3 regions of the Rhizobium sp. FG113 genome follow, and region 2 is predicted to be linked to each of the others. Evidence: riboswitches for the same ligand, from Rfam matches in the RefSeq annotation. Region 2 holds a riboswitch; each other region holds the start of a gene.

Region 1 (7,149 bases), on a different contig from region 2:
AAGCACTCCTCCAACCGGCTACCGATTGGAGGAGTGTCGTGGATGGTGCAGGCATGCCGGCTGTCAGGCGGCGTCGAGCGGCGTGTTCGTGAAATAGCCGGTGAAATCAGGTGCTGCCTCAAGCGCCTTGCCGTCGGCGTCCTTCAGGATTTTCGCCTGGAACAGATAGTTGCCGATCGCCGTCATCTTGGCCGGATCGATGCGACCGGTAATGCCGTCGTTTGTGCGGAAATAGTGTCCCGCGATCAGCGCCTTCAGCGATGCCTCTACAAGCGCACGATTGGTCAGCGCGTCGCTATTGGCCGCGATCATCAGATCGACCGCGTCGTCGGGGTGATCGACCGCGAAGTCGTAGCCCTTGCGCGTCGCCTGCAGGAAGGCGCGGGCGAGTTCCGGCTTCTCGTCTAGAAATGCCTGGCTGGAGGCGAGCAGCGTGGTGTGCTCGTCCGGAACGCCATAATCGGCGTAGCGGAAGGCGCGTTGCTTCACACCCTCGAGTTCCGCCTGCACGCCCTCCCAGGTGTAGACCTCGAGCGTGAAATCGACACTGCCGTTGGCGAGTGCCTGATAGGCGGAGGTGCCGAGCGTCACGGTCTCGAATTCGCCCTTGCCGCCATCATGGCGGATAAGCGAGCCGATCAGCGCGTTCTCCCAGGCGCTGCCGAAGCCACCATAGGTCTTGCCGTCAAGATCCCTGGGGCTGCGGATGTCATCGCGATCGGCATTGAAGACGAGACGGCCGGTCTCGGTCTGGACGATGGCATAGGTCGCCATGAGATCGGCGCCGGCTGTCCGCTGCGTCATGAGGCCGATGGCGCCGTCAATGCCGAAGTCAGCGACATGATTGGCGACGAGTGTGCCGGCCGAGGTGTCCGTATAGGGCAGGATCTCCACGTCGAGGCCCGCATCGCGGTAAAATCCCTTGTCGCGGGCCACGAACAGGCCGATGTGGTTGGTATTCGGTGTCCAGTCCAGGGCGACCTTGACGGGGCGCTTCTCCTCGCTGCAGGCCGACTTCGAGAGAAGCGGCGACATTGGCAGCGTAAGCGCAAGCCCTGCGGCTGAAGCCAGGGCTGCGCGGCGGGTCAGCATCGGGTTTTTCATCGTGGTTCCTCCAGGTTGGTCGTTGTGGCGTCGTTAGGGGCATTGAAGAGAGTGTCGAGGATGTCGGCCTCGATCTCGGCCGCAAGCGCGCGCGCCGCGCCGTCCAATATGCGCGGGCGCGGCAGATCGACGGTGATCTCGCGGATGACGCGGGCAGGGCGGGGCGAGAAGATATAGATGCGGTCGGAGAGATAGACCGCCTCGCGCACATCATGAGTGACGAGCATCGCGGTCCAGTCGTGCTGCGACCACATCTCCTCCAGCCACCGCTGCATGCCTGCGCGCGTCAATGCGTCGAGCGCGCCGAAGGGTTCGTCGAGCAAGAGCATCGGCTTGTGCTGCACCACGGTGCGCAGCAGTGCCGCCCGTTGCCGCATGCCGCCGGACAATGCCGCCGGATAGTGCTGTTCGAAGCCGTCGAGGCCGAATTCGGAAAACAAAGGCAGCACCCGCCGGCGGGCCTCGGCGCGGCGCATGCCCTGGACCTCAAGGCCAAGCGTGGTGTTGTCGATTATGCGCCGCCACGGCATCAGCGCGTCGCGCTGCGGCATGAAGGCGAAGGGGCGGATCGTTCCGTCAAGCGGTTGGCCGTCGAAGCGCATGCTGCCGCTCTCAGGCCTGCGCGCGCCGGTCAGCAGTTTGAAGAGCGTTGACTTGCCGGAGCCCGAAGGCCCGAGAATGGAGACGAATTCGCCGGGCTTCACCGTCAGCGAGATGTCCGACAAAACAGGCGTTTCGTCGTAGCGGCAGGTGATGTGGTCGAGTTCCAGGCGCGGCACGGTCATCGGGCGCCTCCCTTTCCGCGTCTTGCCCATGGCATGGCCAGGTGTTCGGCGATGACGGTGAGGCCGAATAGAGTAAGAGTGAGGACGGCGCTGACGAACACGGCGGCCAGCACCAGATCGGGCCGGAAATTGTTCTTGGCGTTCAGCATGTAGATGCCGAGCCCTTTGGCAGCACCCGCATATTCCGCGAAGATCGCGCCGACGACGGCGTAGGTGATGGATATACGCAGCCCGGCGAAGAAGAATGGCAGGGCGGATGGCAGCCGGGCGAGCAGGAACTGCTTCCAGCGCGGTGCACCCATCGAGGCAACCAGTTGCTGCAACTCGTCTTCGGTCGATTGATAGCCCTGGCAAAGCGCTACCAGCATCGGGAAGAAGGTGACGAGTGCGACCAGCAGGATCTTCGGCGTCAGGCCGAAGCCGAACCACAGAACGATCAGTGGCGCGATGGCGACCAGCGGCAGCGTCTGGCTGATGATGAAGAGGGGAAACAGCGCCCGACGAAGCGGCTGGCAGAAGTCAATTAGCACCGACAGGATGAAGGCTGCCGCGAGCGAGCAGCCGAAACCGGCGAGCGTCGCCCGCAAGGTCGGGAGCGTGTTGTCGAACAGCGCCTGTCGTGACTGGAAGGTCTGCGCAAGCACGCGGGACGGCGCGGGCAAGGTCGTGGGCGAGATGCCGGACAGGCGAACATAGGCCTCCCAAGCCGCCACCAGAAGGCAGACCGCCGCGATTGCCGGCAGAGCCTGGCTCAGACCAGTACGGATATGATGGTGCAGGTCGGAAACGACCTGCCGCGAAGGCAGACGTGATGTCGACATGGGAGCAACCGTTTGGGGCGCGAGCGTGGGGCGGCGCTTAGCGCTTGGACGGGCTGTTTGCCGAGACGGTAAGGTCGATCGTCACATGGCCTGCTGGCGGGCCAAAGCGCACCAGCGCTTCGTGCACGGTCGAAAACACCGCGCCGGTGTCGCCGCGCAGCTTCGTGCAGAAGTTCTTCGATTTTTCGAAGACGCCCGAATTCTTCAGGAAGTCGATGCAGCCGTAGATCTCGTCCATGTGGCCATCGATCCCGAGTGTATAGAGCGAAAACTGCGCGGCCGTTTCCTGACCGATGACAGGCGCGTCCTTGACCGCCTGGTGCGCGCGGGCCTTGCGCTCGTCGAGCGGTGCCATGGGGCCGGTCAGTTCGGGCGTCTGGCAGATCGGGTCGTCAGGCTCGCCGGGGCAACCGCGCGAGATGGTCGCGTGCAAGACGCAATGCTTGCCGCTGCTGGCGGCCGCCGCGAACAGATCGCGCATGGCGGCGAAAACGACGTCGGGAGTGCCGATGATCAGCGTCGAAATGTCGTCCGTCTCGATCCGCAACCTGTCACGATGGGGATCGAGCGCGGAAAGCGCATGGGTGATGACGCCGACGAAATCGTCGGTCATGGGATACAGTGAAATCTGCGCGCCGGAAAACATCGCTCTACCTCGCTCCGCTGGCATTATCCAGATCAGCTTGAGGGTCCACGATCATGCGATCGTATCTCAGCCCCGGCATTACGGAGCACCCCTGTGATGTCGGGGTGATACGCCAAAGCCTGGACGAGCGCAAGGGCCATGTCGTGGACTGAGGAGCCGAGACTTCGCAGTAATTTCTATTCGGCCCTCTCAAATTCCCGGCTCGGGGAAAGCGGTTTGTTGGCAGAGGCTTAGGAATGCTTCGCGAGTAGAGTGTAGCGCCGCATGAAGCAAAACCACCGCGAAATATGGCGAAAAAAGGACAGAATTTCTAAGCCTGTCCGCAAGCGGGGGCGGTGGTTCCTCGCGATCTGGAGGCGGTCCGATTAGTTTCACCGCACAGTAAAACACCGGAGCGATAGATGAAACGCCTTCTGATTCTCGGCACAGCGCTTGCCGCCCTCCTTTCCGTTCAGGCCCATGCCGAAGAGCCGAAGAAGCTTCTAAACGCTTCCTACGACGTTTCGCGCGAGCTTTTCGCCTCGGAGAACGAAGCCTTCATCAAGCAGCATCCCGGTGTGACCATCGACCAGTCGCATGCCGGCACCTCCAAGCAGGCGCGCTCGATCATCGAGGGGCTGGAGGCAGACGTCGTGACGTTCAACCAGTCGACGGATATCGATTTCCTGGCAAAGAACGGTTTCGTCTCCAAGGATTGGGCAAAGGCCTTCCCGAACAACGCGTCGCCCTTCTATTCCTTCCCATCCTTCCTGGTGCGCGCCGGCAACCCGAAGAACATCAAGGACTGGGGCGATCTGGCGCGTGACGACGTGCATGCGGTTTTCCCGAACCCGAAGACATCGGGCAATGCGCGCTACACCTATCTCGCCGCCTATGCCTGGGCGAAGGAAGCCTACAAGGACGACGAGGGTAAGATCGAAGCCTACATCACCAAGATCTTCGACAACGTGCCGGTCTTCGACACCGGTGGCCGCGCCTCCACGACGACCTTCGTCGAGCGCGAGACCGGCGATGTGCTGATCACCTTCGAGGCCGAGACACGCGGCATCGAGAAGCAGTACGGCTCCGACAAGGTTCAGGGCGTGATCCCGTCGGTCAGCCTGCTTGCCGAATTCCCCGTCGCTGTGGTCGACAAGGTCGCCGCAAAGCATGGCTCCGAAGCGCTCGCGAAATCCTATCTCGACTTCCTCTACACCGAGGAAGGCCAGCGGATTGCCGCGCAGTTCGGCCATCGCGTTCGCGATGAGAAGGTGATCGGCGAGTTCAAGGACCAGTTCCCGGCGATCCGCCTTGTCAATGTCGACGATACGTTTGGCGGCTGGGAAAAGATCCAGAAGGAACACTTCGCTTCCGGCGGCATTCTCGACAAGCTTTATGGCAGCCGGTAAGCCCTAACAAGATATCACATCGCTTGGCCCGGCTGGCGTTTGCCCGCCGGGCCGCTTTCGTCATCGTGCTTGCAGAGCAGGACTTATGAAACAGGGAATGACCGCTTGAGACGCAATGTCCTGCCCGGATTACGCCTGTCGCTGGGTGTGACCCTTCTCTATGTCGGCCTTATCGTCGTCCTGCCTCTGGCCGCCCTGGTGTTCAAGGCTGCAAGCCTTGGGCCAGAGGACTACTGGCGCATCGTGTCATCCTCGCGCGCGCTCGCCAGCTATCGGGTCACGGTGCTCTCGGCGCTCGGCGCCACGATCTTCAACCTGTTTTTCGGCTTCGCGCTCGCCTGGGTGCTGACGCGCTATCGCTTCCCCGGCTGGCGCCTCGTCGATGCTATGGTCGATTTGCCTTTCGCGCTGCCGACCGCAGTGGCCGGTATCGCGCTGACGACGCTGTTTGCCGCGAATGGCTGGTTCGGCTCGGTGCTTGAAGGTATCGGCATCAAGGTCGCCTATACGCCGATCGGCATCATGGTCGCCATGTGCTTCACCAGCCTTCCTTTCATCGTGCGCACCGTTCAGCCGGTTTTGGAGGATCTCGACCCGGCTTATGAAGAGGCGGCGCAGTCGCTTGGCGGTTCGGACTGGACGATCTTCCGCAAGGTCATGCTGCCGCTGCTGACGCCGGCGCTGCTTGCCGGCGTGTCTCTGTCCTTCGCCCGCTCGCTTGGCGAGTTCGGCGCCATCATCTTCATCGCCGGCAACCAGCCGATGTCGACGGAGATCACCGCACTGCTCGTCTTCATCCGGCTTGAGGAATACGACTACCAGGCGGCCGCCGCGATCGCCTCTGTCCTGCTGCTCACAGCCTTCCTCATGCTGGCGCTGACCAACTGGATGCAGGCGCGGGCGCTGCGATATACGGTGAGGAACTGATCATGAGCAGCATTCCCACCCGCCGCAAACCGCCGCGCGTCGGCGATCAGCCGATCGTCCGACGCACATTGATTAGCCTCGTGCTTATCATCGGCGCGTTCCTCATCCTCGCGCCGCTCGTTATCATCGGCGTCGAAGCCTTCGCCAAGGGCTGGCAGGTCTATAGCGCCACGATCAGCCATCCCGATACGCTGCATGCGATCATGCTGACGGTGCTGACCGCGTTGATCGCCGTGCCCATCAACACCGCCTTCGGCGTCGCAGCTGCATGGTCGATCACCAAGTTCGATTTCTGGGGCAAGCGCTTCCTGCTCGTGCTGATCGAGGTGCCGTTCTCCGTATCGCCCATCGTCGCCGGCGTTGCCTATCTCTTCGTCTATGGGCTGCAAGGCATCTTCGGGCCGACGCTCGAGGCCTATGACATCAAGATCCTGTTCGCCATTCCAGGCATCGTTCTCGCCTCGATGTTCGTGACCGCGCCATTCGTCGCGCGCGAACTCATCCCCCTGATGCAGGCGCAAGGGCGCGATCTCGAAGAAGCGGCAACATCGCTCGGCGCGTCCGGCTGGCGCACGTTCTTCTCGGTCACACTGCCGAACATCAAGTGGGCGATGCTCTATGGTGTCGTGCTTTGCAATGCGCGCGTGATGGGCGAGTTCGGCGCCGTGTCGGTGGTCTCGGGCAATATCCGCGGCCAGACGAATACGCTGCCGCTGCACATCGAGCTGCTCTATCACGATTATCAGGCAACCGGCGCCTTTGCCGCCGCCTCGATCCTGGCGGTCATCGCCATCTTCACCATCATCGCCAAGGTGGCGCTCGAGCGCCAGGGCGCCGGCCGCCGCTCCAGCAGCGCCAAGCCCGCCGCACGCCCGACCCTCGTTGCCCAGCCAGCAGAGAAAAACCCATGAAGATCCGCCTCGACCACGTCGTCAAAACCTTCGACACGTTCCGTGCCGTGCGTGATGTATCGCTGGATATCCGCAGTGGCGAACTTCTGGCGCTGCTGGGGCCATCGGGTTCCGGCAAGACCACGATCCTGCGGATGGTCGCCGGCCTCGAATATTCGGATGGCGGCCAGATATTCTTCGGCGACCAGGATGCGACCGACATTCCGGTGCGCGATCGCGGCGTCGGCTTCGTCTTCCAGCATTACGCGCTCTTCCCGCACATGACGGTCGCCGAAAACATTGCCTTCGGCATGAAGGTCTCAAAGGTCAAGCGCGACAAGGCCGCGATCGAAGCCCGCGTCAGCGAACTGCTGCGTCTCGTGCGGCTGGAGGGGCTGGGCGACCGGTTCCCGGCACAAATCTCCGGCGGCCAGCGCCAGCGCGTGGCGCTCGCCCGCGCACTCTCGGTCGATCCGAAGGTGCTGCTTCTCGACGAGCCGTTTGGCGCGCTCGACGCCAATGTCCGTCACGATCTGCGCCGCTGGCTGCGCGAGATCCACCACGAGCTCGGGATCACCACCATCTTCG
Region 2 (7,149 bases):
TGAAGTCCGGCGGCACGTCGAAGCGGATGCCGAGACCACCATGCAGGAAGGTCTGGCCGCGAACATAGCCCTCTTCCGGGCTGTCGCCGTAGAGCAGGCCATCGATGCCGTCGAGATAATATCCGCGCCCGGTATCGCCGACCTTGCCCTCCTGCCCGAAGGCGCGGGCATGATCGCGCGCCAGTTCGATGCGCTGCGCCGAATTCGGGTGGCTGGACAGGAAGTCCAGGCTCTGGTCGGCATCGGGATCAACCGACATGAAGCGGCTGTAGCCGGCCATGGAATCGAGGAAGCGGCTGGCCGCATAGGGATCGTAGCCGGCTTCGCCGAGCATGCGCACGCCGATGACGTCGGCCTGCAATTCCTGCTGGCGCGAAAAGGCGGCAAGGCGCAGCTTGCCGCGCGCCAGCGCCTGCTTGCCGGCGATATCGCTCGACAAAACTTCGGCGACGACGCGGCTGGCAATCACTTCCGCCTCTTCGCGCTTCTGCCGCTCGATGCCGTGATTGGCGGTGACGTGGCCCATCTCGTGCGACAGCACGGCGGCCACTTCCGACGCATCGTTGGCGAGCGCCAGAAGACCGCGGGTCACGTAAAGATAGCCGCCGGGCAGCGCGAACGCATTGATCGCGGGCGAATTCAGGATGGTGATGCGGTAGGACTGGCTCGGATTTTCCGACACCGCCGTCAGCGCACCGGCAATACGCGCCACGAGCCGCTCGGTCTTGGCGTCCTTGTATTCGCCGCCATAGCTGGCCACGATGCGCGGATGCTCGCGCGCGCCCATGGCGGCACGCGGATCGTTCTTCTGCACCTCGTCGACAATCTGCGGATTGGACGAAGGGCCGACACTGGGTTGATAGGATTGTTCGAGCGCCGACTGACAGCCGTAAAGCGCCAGGGTGGAGGCGGACAGGATCGACGCCCGTCGCGCCCAGCGGCACGCTGCGAAGAACACATCACTGGAAGGCGCGGGCAGTTTCCACGTCGTCATGCGGTCCAGTCTGGCTCCCCGAGTCATCGCGCTTCTCGGCCGGCTCGCCGTCATGGCGCCCCGGTCGTCTTCATCAAGGTTCAACAGGCGTACGCCCCCGTTTCCGCAGTGCACAATCGAGGGCCCAAGTCTTTGCTTTAGCTGATTTCCGCATCGGTTGCATAGCGAGACTCTGCCTAAATATGGCGGCTTTATACTTTAGCAAGCCTAACGTGGTTAAGGAGTTCTCTGGGTCGCCGCAAATTATGGCGAAAGTGCCGTTGTCTTGTTAAGATTCGTCGATCCGGAGAAATTGCCGCAGCGCGGAATTGTTCTCGCCGGTCGAAAACCGCTCGATCGGTGCGGCAACCGCGACCCTTCCCTGATCAATGAAAATTGCATAGTCGGCAATCCGCCTGATCTCGTCGGCGTCGTGCGACACGATGACAACAGTGTTGCCGCTGTCGCGATGCATCGCCAGAAGCAACCCCGCCATGTCGCGGCGCAGGCTTGGATCGAGTGCGGCGAAGGGCTCGTCGAGCAAAAGGATAGGTCGCTGACGCACCAGCGCCCGGGCAAACGCCACCCGCTGCCGCTCGCCACCGGAAAGCGTCGCCGGCATTCGCTTTTCGAAGCCTGACAGCCCGACCTTCTCAAGCGCCGACGTGATCGCGCGCCGATCGGTGTCCCCGAGTTTCAGCGCCGGATGAATGCCGAGCCCGATATTGGTGAAGACATCGAGATGCGCAAAGAGGTTGTTATCCTGGAACACCAGTGACACGGGCCGCTCTGCCGGATGCTGATGGCCGATATCCTTGCCCTTGAATAGGATCTGCCCTGCATCCGCCGTATCGAAACCGGCCAGCAGATTGAGGAAGGTCGACTTGCCCGCGCCAGACGCGCCGGTAACGCCGATGACGGCGCCCTCAGGCAACGCGCAATCGAACACGAATGAGTTCTGGCCCAGCCGCAGCGTCACGCCGCGCATCTCGATGGCATCAGTCATGCGATAGCGCCTCCCGCTTCGGTTCATCCGCCACCCCGCCCATCGTGCCCGAAATCGTCAATAGCAGGCAGATCACGCCAAGGATCAACGCCAGCCCATCGGCATCATTGGTGCGATAGCTCCCGAGACTGGAATAGACCAGCCATGGCAGCGTCACGAAACTATCCGAACCGAACAACGCGACAGCGCCGAGATCGCCCAGCGACAGCGCCATGGCGAAAGAAAGCGCCGTCAGCACCGGCTTGCGCAGATCGGGCCACGAGATCAGTCGCAGCTTGGCAAGACCGGAGATGCCAAGGCTGGCACTCAGCCGCTGCGTGCGGCGCTGGTGGATTGCGTAGGCCGGCTCCAGCACCCTGACGACGAAGGGCAGCGCCATCAGCGCATTGATGACGACGACAAGCACCGGCGCCACGACATTGACGTCACCGACATCACGCGCCGCCAGGAACCACCCCGTGGCGAGAACGATGGGCGGAAAGAGCAGCACGAGCGACGATGCAGCCCCCATGGCGGCAAAGAAGGACCGCGCGCCGCGCCGTGATCTCCTCTCAAGCGAAAGCGTATGGCGCGCACGCACGAGCGGCATCGACAGGGCGAACGACAGCAAGGCCGACGAGAGCGCCATCACGCCGCTGGTGGCAAGCGCCCGCCAAAAGATCGCTTCGCCGACGAGCTTCACCAGATCGGCGCGCAGGCCGGCAATGACGATGAAGAGCAACGGCAAGCCGAGAAACAGCACAGCCAGCGTGAGAAGCGCGCGATCGGCGATCCATGCACCAAACAGCGTGCCATCGGGCCGCCGGATCGTGCGGCCCGCCGTCAGTCCCGCATCTCCGGATGCCGGCAGCAGCGACAGAATGCCGAGCACCACGGCCGTCAACGCGATCTGCAGCAGGGACAGGCCCACCGCGCGGCCGGGATCGAAATCGAAGCGCAGCGACTGGTAGATCGCCACCTCGATCGTGGTCGCCGCCGGTCCGCCGCCGAGCATCAGCACCAGCGTGAAGCTGGTGGCGCAGAGCATGAAGATCAGTCCCGCCACGCCTGGTATGACAGAGCGCAGCACCGGCCATTCGATGAAGCGGAAGACGGAAACCGGCCGCATGCCGAGACCGCTCGCCACCAGCCAGTATTCGCCCGGCACCCGCTCCAGCGCCGCCAGCATCAGCCGGCAGGCAAGCGGCAGATTGAAGAACACATGCGCGAGCAGAATGCCCGACAGGCCATAGATGCTGACGGGTTGATCGAGACCCGTCCACGAGAGCATCGTGTTGACGACACCCTGCCGGCCCCAGATGCCGATCAGGCCGAGTGCGCCGATCAACACCGGCAGCCCCATCGGCACCGCCATCAGCCGGATGATCCAGATGCGGCCAACAAATCGCGGCTGCCGCGCCAGCGCCCGTGCGACAGGGATGGCCAGCACGACCGACAGCAGCGTCGAAAGCGCCGCCTGCAGAAGCGTGAAGCGCAGAACGCGCAGGATGTATGGGTCGGAGAGGATCGCGCCGACAGGCATGCCGTCGGTGGAGATCAGCAGCGAGAGCGTAGCGACCGTCACGAAGACAAGAATGGCGGCGAGGCTGAGCGCCCCGCCGGCCAGCGCATATCGTCTTTCGGACGGCGCAAGAAGCATCAATTCATGCTCATCAATTCATGCTCATGGCGGCCAGCCATTCGTCGATCCAGGCCTTGCGGTTCTTGGCGACCTCATCCGAACTCATCAGGAAGGTCTTCGACGGGTTGACGAGCTTGCCGAAAGCATCCGGCAGCGGCTCCGAGGTTTTGGACACCGGCATCATCCAGTTGTTGGTCGGGATCGTGTCCTGGAAACCTGGGGTGACCATGAACTTCAGGAAGTCCTGCGCCAGCACCTTGTCCGGCGCATTCTTCAACAGGCCCGCGACCTCGATCTGGATGTAGTGCCCTTCGGAGAATGCGGCCGCCTGGTAGCGATCGGTGTTTTCCGAAACCATGTGGTAGGCGGGCGACGTCGTATAGGAGAGCACCATCGGCGCCTCGCCCTTGGTGAACAGGCCATAGGCCTCCGACCAGCCGGGCGTCACCGTCAGCACGCGCTTCTTGAGCTTCGCCCAGGCTTCCGGCGCCTGGTCGCCATAGACCGACTTCACCCACAAGAGCAAGCCGAGGCCCGGTGTCGAGGTGCGAGGATCCTCGATGACGATCTTCTGCGCGGGATCGCCGTCGACCAGTTCCTTCAGGCTCGCGGGCGGCGTCTTGAAGGTCTGCGTGTCGTAGATCACGGCGAAATGGCCGTAGTCATAGGGCACGAAGACATCATCCTTGAAGCCGCTGGGGACTTGCAACGCGCCGGTGTCGACGCCGCTCGCATCGAACAGGCCGGTAGCCTTGGCTTCGGTGATGAGGTTCGTGTCGAGGCCGAGGACGACATCCGCCTTCGTGCCCGATCCCTCGAGCTTCAGACGCGACAGCAGCGCCACGCCATCCGCAACGCTGACGAAGTTGACCGTGCAGCCGCAGGTCTTCTCGAACGCTGCCTTCACCTTCGGGCCGGGACCCCATTCGGAGGTGAAGCTCTCATAGGTGTAGATGGTGAGCGTCTTGTCGGCGGCGTGTGCTGCCGTTGCCGAAAAGCCCGCCAACAGCATGGCGGCGCCGAGCGCATAGGTCTTGAAATGGGTCATGACACCTCTCCTCTAGGTTCATTGAAGGGGAAAAGGGCGGTGCCTGGTGTCACGCGTCTAATCCCTCCGCCGGTGTTAGCCGGATCAGGTTCCGCGGGTTGGCTTTTGCAAGCCTCTCAGCCAAGCATCCTGAAGATACGAGGCACCCCGTTAGAGCGTCGCAAGGTGTATATCCGTAGCCGGCGTCTGGCAAGAGCGGACGTCGGCCAGGTTCAGTCTGCCAGTTCGTTGGCTATTCGGCGGCCTCGGCAGCCGCTTTCGCCGGTGCGCCACCTGTACGCGGCAGTTGCACCGGCTTCAGCATGAGGGCCGCCACAAGCCCGATCAGCGCGATGCCGCAGGACGTAATGAACAGCGGCACGAAGGCATTGGCATAGGCCTCGGCAACCGCCTGGCGTGCGGCCTCCGGCAAGGCGGCCAGCATCTTCGGCGTGAGCTGCTCGATATCGGCAACGCCGGGGATGGAGGAACCGACGCGCGAAAGCTGCGAGCCGATGATCGCGCCGTAGATCGAGATCGCGATAGAGGCCCCGCCCATGCGCGACAGTGTCACCGAGCCGGTTGCCGCACCGATATCGCGCACCGGCGCCGCGTTCTGCACGCCGATGATCGGCACCTGTTGCGCCAGGCCGACGCCGACACCCTGCAGTGTCATCACCGCGCCGATGAAGATGAGCGGCGTGCCGGCATGAAACTGCGACAACAGCGCGAAGGCCAAGGCGTTGCAGCTGAGGCTGGCGATGGCGAACGGCTTGTAGCGCCCCGTCACCGAGATGATCCGGCCGGCCGAGATCGACCCGCACATCAGGCCTCCGGTCAACAGGATGAAGAGCAGCCCGGCCGCGGACGGAGAAAGCCCTGTCGTGGTCTGCAGGAAGAGCGCGAAATAGTTCACCATGCCGATAGCGATGCCGCCGCTCATGATCGACATGATCAGCAGCAGGCTGAAGGTCGAATTGCGAAACAGCGACAGCGGAATGATCGGTTCGGCGGCACGGCGCTCGACGAACACCCACGACACCAGGAAGACCACGCCGGCAGCGATGATTGCGAGATTAAGCGGGGCGATCAGCGAGCCGAACACCTGTGCGCCATCAGCGGCCAGAACGATGCTTGTCGTCGTCAGCGCCAGCAGAATGGCGCCGGCATAGTCGATCGTCGGACGACGGTTCGGCTTGCGATAGGGAAGCATGAAAACCAGGCCACCGAGCACGACAACACCGATAGGAATATTGACGAGGAAGATCGAGCGCCAGCCGAAGAGATCGCTCATCGTGCCGCCGAGCACGGGCCCGATAGCGCCCGACGCCATCAGCACAAGGCTGACATAGCTCTGGTATTTGGCGCGCTCGCGCGGCTCGAAGAGATCGGCCGTCACCGCGAAGATCGACACCATGATCCCGCCGCCACCGAGACCCTGCAGCAGGCGCGCGGCGATCAGCGTATTCATCGAAACCGCCAGCCCGCAAACCGCCGAACCCACGGTGAAGATCAGGATCGCGGCCATCATCACATATTTGCGGCCGAAGAGATCGCCGAGTTTGCCATAGAGCGGCATCACCGCGCTGACAGCCAGCAGATAGGCCGAGCCGACCCAGCTGAACCGCTCAAGATGCCCGAACTCCCCGACGATTGTCGGAAGCGCCGTGGCGACGATCTGGTTGTCGAGCATGGCCATGAACATGGCGGTCATCAGGAAAAGAAAGAGAATGAGCCGACGACGGGGGTCGGTCACCAGCGGCTGCGCTGCGATCTGTGGATTCATGGGGCGATCTTTCTGGTTGGGGCGCAATTTATGTGCTATCAGCATATAAATGTCAACGTCATGTAAATGACATCAGCATATTTTCCTCCCCGATCGCTTCTGTTATCCTCCACCTCATGACAGATACTTTGCAAATCGACCCCGACACCACGCCGACCGAAGATGATATCGCCCATATCGGCCAAAGCATGAGCCGTATGCGGATGATCACGGGGCGACGACTGATTGCCCGCCTCGCCATCGAAAAGGTGGCTCCGGATCTGGAGCTTTCGCATCTGGATGTTCTCGAAGCCGTCAAGCTCGCCCGCAGGAATGGCGAGGTGACCGTGGGGACGATTGCCGAGGCCATGCGCATCGATCCGTCCCGCGCAAGCCGCATTGTCGCCGACATGGTGGGCCGCGGTGTTCTCGAACGCGCCGCATCTCAGCAGGACGCCCGGCGGATCCTGGTGGTGATCACGCCATCCGGCTGGAGCCTGCTCACAGAACTGAAATCTCAAAAGCTCGCGATCATCAAGGATGTCGTCTCCGACTGGTCGTCCGAGGACGCCAAAAACTTTGCCGAGCTGTTTGATCGGTACATGACAGGTTTCGAGCGCGTTTTCGCCATGCCGGACAAACATTTGCCTGCGACACCAAAAGCCGGAAAATAGATCGAGAGATTGATCTGAATCAAACAGTTACCTTGCCGCGTTTCATAGAACTCCCCCTGACCATAAAACCTAGGAGAGAATCG
Region 3 (7,149 bases), on a different contig from region 2:
CAGAAGCACATCATCGCCGGCTTGACCGCAGGCGCGGTCAAGTCGTGATGATAGCCAGGTGACGTTCAGCTAAACACGAGACCACCATCGACAATCAGGTTCTGGCCGGTAACCGCCCGCGCCCAGGGGCTGGCGAAGAACAGCACGGCGTCGGCGGCTTCCTCCGGCGTCGTCACTCGACGCAACGGCGTGCTGCCGGCGATGAGATCGAACACCGCCTCGGGCGTCCCGGCGCTGGCATCGGTGGTGCGCAGCAATCCGCCAGAGACCATGTTCACGGTGATCCCATCAGGCCCGAGTTCGGCAGCGGCGGTGCGGGTCAGCGACAACAGCGCACCCTTCGCCGCCGTATAGTCGTGATAGGGAACAACGGGATTCTGGAAGAGATTGGTCCCGATCGTGACAACACGCCCAAAGCCGGCAGCGGCCATGACCGGGCGCGTTGCCTGGATGAGGTTCAAAGCACCCTTCACCGCCGTGTCGAGTTGCGCGTTCATCTCCTCCCAACTGAGCTCGCCGAGTTTCGGGCGAGCGTCGCCGTTGAAGCTGAAATCGGCGAGCGCATTGTGCACGACCGTCGTCGGTGCTCCCAGCCTGCGCGTGACATCAGCCACCAGTTCGCTCACGGCCGCGCCGTCGCGGATATCGGCTTGAACCGCATGCGTCCGCTCGCCGAGGCTTTTCGCAAGCGCCTCGGCCTGCTCCCGACTGTTGCGATAATTGATCGCCACCTTCGCGCCCTCGCGGGCAAAAGCCCTGGCGATCGCCGCCCCGAGCCCGCGCGCAGCGCCGGTTACGATTACCGTCTGCTCACTGATCGGCAATGTCATTTCGCGTATCCTTCCTCTGTCGTCCAAAGTTCGTGAAAGTGCTGGACCGGGCCATGTCCAGAGCCGACGTCGAGCGTGTCGGCAGCAGCCACCGCGCCGGCGAGATACATCTTTGCGGCGGCTACCGCCTGTGGCAGCGTCGCGCCCTTGGCGAGCTCGGCCGCCAACGCGCTCGATAGCGTGCAGCCGGTGCCGTGCGTGTTTGCGGTCGGCATCCTGGCGGCCTCGAACCAAGAGAGGCCGTCTTCCGTTGCCAGCACGTCCGGGCTCTGGTCACCGTCGAGATGGCCGCCTTTGACAAGCACGGCAGCGGGTCCCAAAGCGCGCAGCGCTTCGGCCTGATCGCCCATCTCCCGGCGGCTTTCGGCCACATCAGTGCGCAGCAACGCGGCTGCCTCAGGCAGATTGGGCGTCAGCAGCGTCGCAAGCGGCAGCAGCCGGCGCAGAAGCACATCGACCGCGTCGGGATCGAGAAGCTTTGCCCCACCCTTGGCCACCATGACGGGATCGAGCACGATCGGGATACCGAGATGATTCTTGAGAACGTCGGCGACCGCATCGGCGATTTCGGCATTGGCGATCATGCCGATCTTCACGGCATCGACGCGGACATCGGCGAATACGGCCTTGATCTGATCGGCGACGAAACCCGCTGGGACAAGGTGAACGCCGGATACGCCCTGCGTGTTCTGCGCGGTCAACGCCGTGAGCGCCGCCATGCCATAGACGCCGCGCGCGGCAAACGCCTTAAGGTCCGCCTGGATGCCCGCGCCGCCCGATGGATCGGATCCCGCGATGGAGAGAACATTGCGGATCATCGTGATCTCCCTTGAATTGCCTCTGAAAGCTCGAGGGCGGCGGCGTGAGGATCGGCCGTGCCGCAAATCGCCGAGACGACGGCGATCCCTTCAGCACCGGCGGCAAAAACACCGTTGACATGCGCCAGCTTCAGACCGCCGATAGCAACGGAGGGAACCGGGCAGGCGGCGACGAGACGTGCAAGACCGTCGAACCCGATCGGCTGCTTGTGGTCCGGCTTGGTCGGCGTCGCGAAGACCGGCCCGATGCCGGCATAATCGACCAATGCCGGATCGACAGCCCTCGCTAACGCCTCTGTCTCCACCGACAGACCAAGGATCATGTCGCGCCCGATCCGCTCGCGCGCGGCACGCACGACCATGTCGTCCTGGCCGACATGCAGCCCATCGGCGCCGATCGCGATGGCCGCCTCGACATCATCGTTGACGACAAGCAGCGCGTCCGTCCCGGCAAGCGCTTCTTTCAACGCACGGCCGGCCTCGATCATGCGCGCCGTGGAGGCATGCTTGTCGCGAAGCTGCACGACGGTGGCACTACCGGCAACAGCGCGCCTTGCTGTTTCGACCATGCCGATGTCTGCGCAAAGCTCGGGATCGAGGACGAGATAGAGCGAAAGATCGATCGTCCTCATAGCATCCGCACCCGCGCATTGTTGTCGATAGCGACGCCGTCTATCGCCGCGAGGGCGTCGAGAAACCGCCAGGAAAATGACCCCGGTCCGTCAGCGGCCCGCGCCGCCTCTTCACCGACGACGGCGAACATGGCGAGTGCTGATATCGTCGCTTCGAACGGTGCATCCGGCCTGATCGCGGCGAAGGCGCCGACGAGGCATGTCAGCGAGCAGCCGAGCGCCGTCACCTGCGGCATCAGCGATGAGCCGCCTTCGATGCGGCAGCCGCGCGCGCCGTCGGTGACGAAATCGACCTCGCCGGTCACCGCCACCACGGCCTGGTGCGTGTTTGCGATATGGCTGGCGGCAGCCTCGGCCTGCTCCACGGGGTCACGGCTGTCGACGCCCTGCCCCCGACTTTCGCCACCGGCAAGCGCAATGATCTCGGACGCGTTACCGCGAATGATGGTCGGGCGAAGCGCCAGCAAATCCGCGACGGCCTGTCTGCGAAAGGCAGTCGCATAATGGGCGACGGGGTCGAGGACCCATGGCCTGGCGCTCTCTCCCGCCGATCTGGCAGCGGCGCGCATGCCGTTCATCCAGCTCGGCGAGAGCGTGCCGATGTTAACAGTCAGCGCGCCGGAGACGGCCGCGAACTCGCCGGCCTCTTCCTCGGCATGCACCATGGCAGGCGATGCGCCGGCCGCGAGCAGCACGTTGGCCGCGATATTCATCGCAACGAAATTGGTGATGCACTGAACGAGCGGCTTTTGCGCGCGCATGGCATCAAGCATCGAACCGGGAGATCTGTCGTCTTTCATCATGCCCCTTTCGGGCGGGGCAAGACGCGGGAACCCTGATAGCAATGCCGAAGGGTCCGAGCGACTCCCTCCGCCAGCATTATCTGGTTCAGGTTCAAAGGGTACTTCTCAGTCTGCCGTCGGCAAACGCCCCTGTCTCTCAATGGCAATGTTCTGTCAGAGAAGCCGACCGCTGTCACGCGCAAAATGAGAGCAGCCCGGAGCTGGCAATCTGCCTCGATCAGGCGCCGTTCTCCTTGATCGCCTCCATGGCAACGAAGGTCGACGTGTTGGCGACGAAGGGAAGGCTGGAGATCTTCTCGCCCAAAACGAGGCGATAATTGGCGATATCGGACGTGCGTATCTTCAGGAGATAATCGAATGCGCCGGCGATCATATGGCACTCCTCGACCTCCTGCAGCTTGCGAACGGCAACGTTGAAAGCGTTGAGCGCGTTCTCCCTGGTGTCGGAGAGTTTCACCTCGGTAAACGCCACATGGTTGCGGCCGAGCTTGTTGACGTCGATGATGGCGCGGAAGCCGAGAATATAGCCATCCTCGATCAGTCGTTTGAGCCTGACCTGGCAGGGCGTGTTGGACAGACCCACCCGCTTGGCGAGGTCGGTCACCGACATCCTTCCATCGGCGACGAGCGCCTCAAGTATGCGTTGATCAAATTGGTCGATTTCTCTTACATTTCCCGCACCAGCCACAATAATTCCCTTCAATATGAATATTGAATAGCGAACTAAAGACTAGATCGCTCAAAATCAAGTGAAATTGACTTTTTGAAATCTGCTAGCTTTCCGACATCAGCGGATCAGGAGCCCAGCATGGCAATCACCACCGACGCGGCAGCAGTCGAAGTCACAGTAGAGCAGGCCAACGGCTCTGCAAATCCCTTTGACGGATTTGCTCCACCGATCCGAGAACAGAGCGATATGCGCCGCGCGATCACAGCTGCCTACCGCACGCCGGAGACAATCTGCGTGCCACGCCTGGTTGAAGCAGCCGCCCTTCCCGATCACGTCAGGCAAGCCGCCGCCGATACCGCCCGCAAGCTGATCGAAGCACTGCGCGCCAAGCACAAGGGAACCGGCGTCGAGGGGCTGGTGCACGAATACTCGCTCTCCAGCCAGGAGGGCATTGCGCTGATGTGTCTGGCCGAGGCGCTGCTGCGTATTCCGGACACCGCAACGCGCGACGCCCTTATCCGCGACAAGATTTCCGAGGGCGATTGGAAGGCACATCTCGGCGGCGGTCGCTCGCTCTTCGTCAATGCCGCGACGTGGGGTCTTGTCGTCACCGGCAAGCTGACATCGACGGTCGCCGACCGCAGCCTTTCGGCCGCCTTGACCCGACTGATCGCCCGCTGCGGCGAGCCGGTGATCCGCCGCGGCGTCGACATGGCGATGCGGATGATGGGCGAGCAGTTCGTCACCGGCGAGACCATCGACGAAGCGTTGCAGCGGGCAAAGCCGCTCGAGCAGCGCGGCTTCCGCTATTCCTATGACATGCTGGGCGAAGCAGCGACGACGGGCGACGACGCGAAGCGCTACTACAAGGACTACGAAACCGCGATCCACGAGATCGGCAAGGCGTCTGATCGACGCGGCATCTACGAAGGGCCGGGCATCTCGATCAAGCTTTCGGCGCTGCATCCGCGCTACGCACGCGCGCAGAGCGCCCGCGTCATGGACGAATTGCTGCCGAAGGTGAAGGCGCTGGCGCTGATCGCCAAGTCCTACGACATCGGCCTCAACATTGACGCCGAGGAGGCCGACCGCCTCGAACTGTCGCTCGACCTTCTGGAAGCGCTCTGCCTCGACCCCGATCTCGAAGGCTGGAACGGCATGGGCTTCGTTGTCCAGGCCTATGGCAAGCGCTGCCCCTTCGTGCTCGATTTCGTCATCGACCTCGCGCGCCGCGCCGGCCGTCGGATCATGGTGCGCCTCGTCAAGGGCGCCTACTGGGACGCGGAGATCAAACGCGCGCAGGTCGACGGCCTCGCGGACTTCCCTGTTTTCACCCGCAAGATCTACACCGACGTTTCCTATATCGCCTGCGCCAGGAAGCTGTTGGCGGCGACCGATGCCGTCTTCCCGCAGTTCGCGACCCACAACGCCCAGACGCTGGCGACCATCTACCAGATGGCCGGCTCGGATTATTATGTCGGCAAATACGAGTTCCAGTGCCTGCATGGCATGGGCGAGCCGCTTTACGACGAGGTTGTCGGCCGACAGAACCTGAACCGTCCCTGCCGCATCTACGCACCCGTCGGCACTCACGAAACGCTGCTTGCCTATCTCGTGCGCCGCCTGCTGGAGAACGGCGCCAACTCCTCCTTCGTCAACCGGATCGCCGATCCAAACGTCTCCATCGACGAACTGATCGCCGACCCGGCCGAGATCGTCTCTAAGATGCCGATCGTCGGGCAGAAGCATGACAAGATCTCGCTCCCCGGCGAACTCTACGGAACCCGCCTCAACTCCGCCGGCCTCGATCTCTCCAGCGAAACGGTGCTTAATCACCTGTCGCATCTGCTGGGCGAAAGCGCCACCAAGGGCTGGCGCGCCCTTCCAAGTCAGGCGACCGACATCAACGGCGCGCGCGACGTGCTCAACCCCGCCGACCACCGAGACGCCGTAGGCCAGGTTCGTGAGGCAACGCCATCCGAAGTCGCAGCAGCAATGCAGGCGGCGCAAGCGGCAGCAGCATCTTGGGCCGGCGTTTCGCCCGCCGACCGCGCCGCTTTGCTCGACAGCGCGGCCGACATCATGCAGACCCGCATGGAAACGCTGCTCGGCCTCATCATTCGCGAAGCCGGCAAGTCGGTGCAGAACGCGATTGCCGAAGTTCGCGAGGCGATCGACTTCCTGCGCTATTACGCCGAACAGGCGCGCCGCACGCTGGGGCCGTCGCACGCGCCGCTGGGCCCCGTGGTCTGCATCAGCCCCTGGAACTTCCCACTGGCGATCTTCAGCGGCCAGGTCGCGGCCGCCCTCGTTGCCGGCAACCCAGTTCTCGCGAAGCCCGCCGAGGAAACGCCGCTGATTGCCGCCGAGGCCGTCAGGATCCTGCATGAAGCGGGCATTCCCGGGGATGTCGTGCAGCTGGTTCCGGGCGATGGTAGCGTCGGTGCGGCCCTTGTGGCGGCGCCGGAGACGGCGGCCGTCATGTTCACCGGCTCGACCGAGGTTGCCCGGCTGATCCAGGCCGAACTCGCCAAGCGCCTGTCGGCTGACGGCAAGCCGATCCCGCTCATCGCGGAAACCGGCGGCCAGAACGCGATGATCGTCGATTCCTCGGCGCTTGCCGAACAGGTCGTGGGCGATGTCATAGCATCGGCCTTCGACAGCGCCGGCCAGCGTTGCTCGGCGCTGCGCATTCTCTGCCTGCAGGACGACGTCGCCGACCGCACGCTGACGATGCTGAAGGGGGCTCTCCGCGAGCTGACGATCGCCAACACCAATCGCCTTTCCGCCGATATCGGCCCAGTCATCACCGCCGACGCGAAGGAGATCATCGAGACCCACGTGAAGTCGATGCAGGCGCTTGGCCGCCAGGTGGAACGCATCGAGCTGCCGACAGAGACACAGCATGGCACATTCGTCGCTCCGACGATCGTGGAGCTCAAGAACATCGCCGAACTGAAGCGCGAAGTGTTCGGCCCGGTGCTGCATGTCATCCGCTGGCGCCGGCAGGATCTGGACCGGCTGGTCGATGAGATCAACGCCACGGGCTATGGCCTGACCTTCGGCCTGCACACGCGTCTCGACGAAACCATCGCCCGCGTGACCTCGCGCATCGAGGTCGGCAACGTCTACGTCAACCGCAACGTAATCGGCGCCGTGGTCGGCGTTCAGCCCTTCGGCGGGCGCGGGCTTTCGGGCACCGGCCCGAAGGCCGGCGGGCCGCTCTATCTCGGTCGCCTGGTGAAAACACCGCCGATCCCGCCGCAGCACAGCTCGGTCTATAGCGATCCGGCGCTGTCGGATTTCGCCAAGTGGCTCGACGAGCGCGAACTGCACGAAGAGGCAGAGATGGCCCGCAACCTCGGCAGCCAATCGGCGCTTGGCTTGGAGAGCGAA

What was found. A riboswitch is a leader RNA that binds a small molecule or an ion and turns the genes downstream of it on or off. The one in region 2 is predicted to bind thiamine pyrophosphate.
Region 1: linked by a shared signal. The riboswitch ahead of ACODTZ_RS01990 (YkoF family thiamine/hydroxymethylpyrimidine-binding protein) and the one ahead of thiB (thiamine ABC transporter substrate binding subunit) in region 2 are both predicted to bind thiamine pyrophosphate.
Region 3: linked by a shared signal. The riboswitch ahead of thiM (hydroxyethylthiazole kinase) and the one ahead of thiB (thiamine ABC transporter substrate binding subunit) in region 2 are both predicted to bind thiamine pyrophosphate.

What each region holds. Positions count from the first base shown of each region.
Region 1 covers NZ_JBMDKV010000001.1:491,290-498,438, forward strand. The annotation lists gene ACODTZ_RS01975 (ABC transporter substrate-binding protein) at 64-1,104, opposite strand; gene ACODTZ_RS01980 (ABC transporter ATP-binding protein) at 1,101-1,889, opposite strand; gene ACODTZ_RS01985 (ABC transporter permease) at 1,886-2,710, opposite strand; gene ACODTZ_RS01990 (YkoF family thiamine/hydroxymethylpyrimidine-binding protein) at 2,748-3,356, opposite strand; TPP riboswitch at 3,348-3,459, opposite strand; gene cysP (thiosulfate ABC transporter substrate-binding protein CysP) at 3,758-4,744, shown strand; gene cysT (sulfate ABC transporter permease subunit CysT) at 4,850-5,671, shown strand; gene cysW (sulfate ABC transporter permease subunit CysW) at 5,674-6,582, shown strand; gene ACODTZ_RS02010 (sulfate/molybdate ABC transporter ATP-binding protein) at 6,579-7,149, shown strand, end outside.
Region 2 covers NZ_JBMDKV010000008.1:37,000-44,148, forward strand. The annotation lists gene ACODTZ_RS19040 (M48 family metalloprotease) at 1-1,021, opposite strand, end outside; gene ACODTZ_RS19045 (thiamine ABC transporter ATP-binding protein) at 1,263-1,979, opposite strand; gene thiP (thiamine/thiamine pyrophosphate ABC transporter permease ThiP) at 1,972-3,618, opposite strand; gene thiB (thiamine ABC transporter substrate binding subunit) at 3,632-4,612, opposite strand; TPP riboswitch at 4,693-4,808, opposite strand; gene ACODTZ_RS19060 (MDR family MFS transporter) at 4,881-6,413, opposite strand; gene ACODTZ_RS19065 (MarR family winged helix-turn-helix transcriptional regulator) at 6,530-7,066, shown strand.
Region 3 covers NZ_JBMDKV010000001.1:95,509-102,657, forward strand. The annotation lists gene ACODTZ_RS00435 (carbohydrate ABC transporter permease) at 1-48, shown strand, start outside; gene ACODTZ_RS00440 (3-oxoacyl-ACP reductase) at 66-830, opposite strand; gene thiD (bifunctional hydroxymethylpyrimidine kinase/phosphomethylpyrimidine kinase) at 827-1,648, opposite strand; gene thiE (thiamine phosphate synthase) at 1,645-2,280, opposite strand; gene thiM (hydroxyethylthiazole kinase) at 2,277-3,080, opposite strand; TPP riboswitch at 3,129-3,224, opposite strand; gene ACODTZ_RS00460 (Lrp/AsnC family transcriptional regulator) at 3,301-3,771, opposite strand; gene putA (trifunctional transcriptional regulator/proline dehydrogenase/L-glutamate gamma-semialdehyde dehydrogenase) at 3,892-7,149, shown strand, end outside.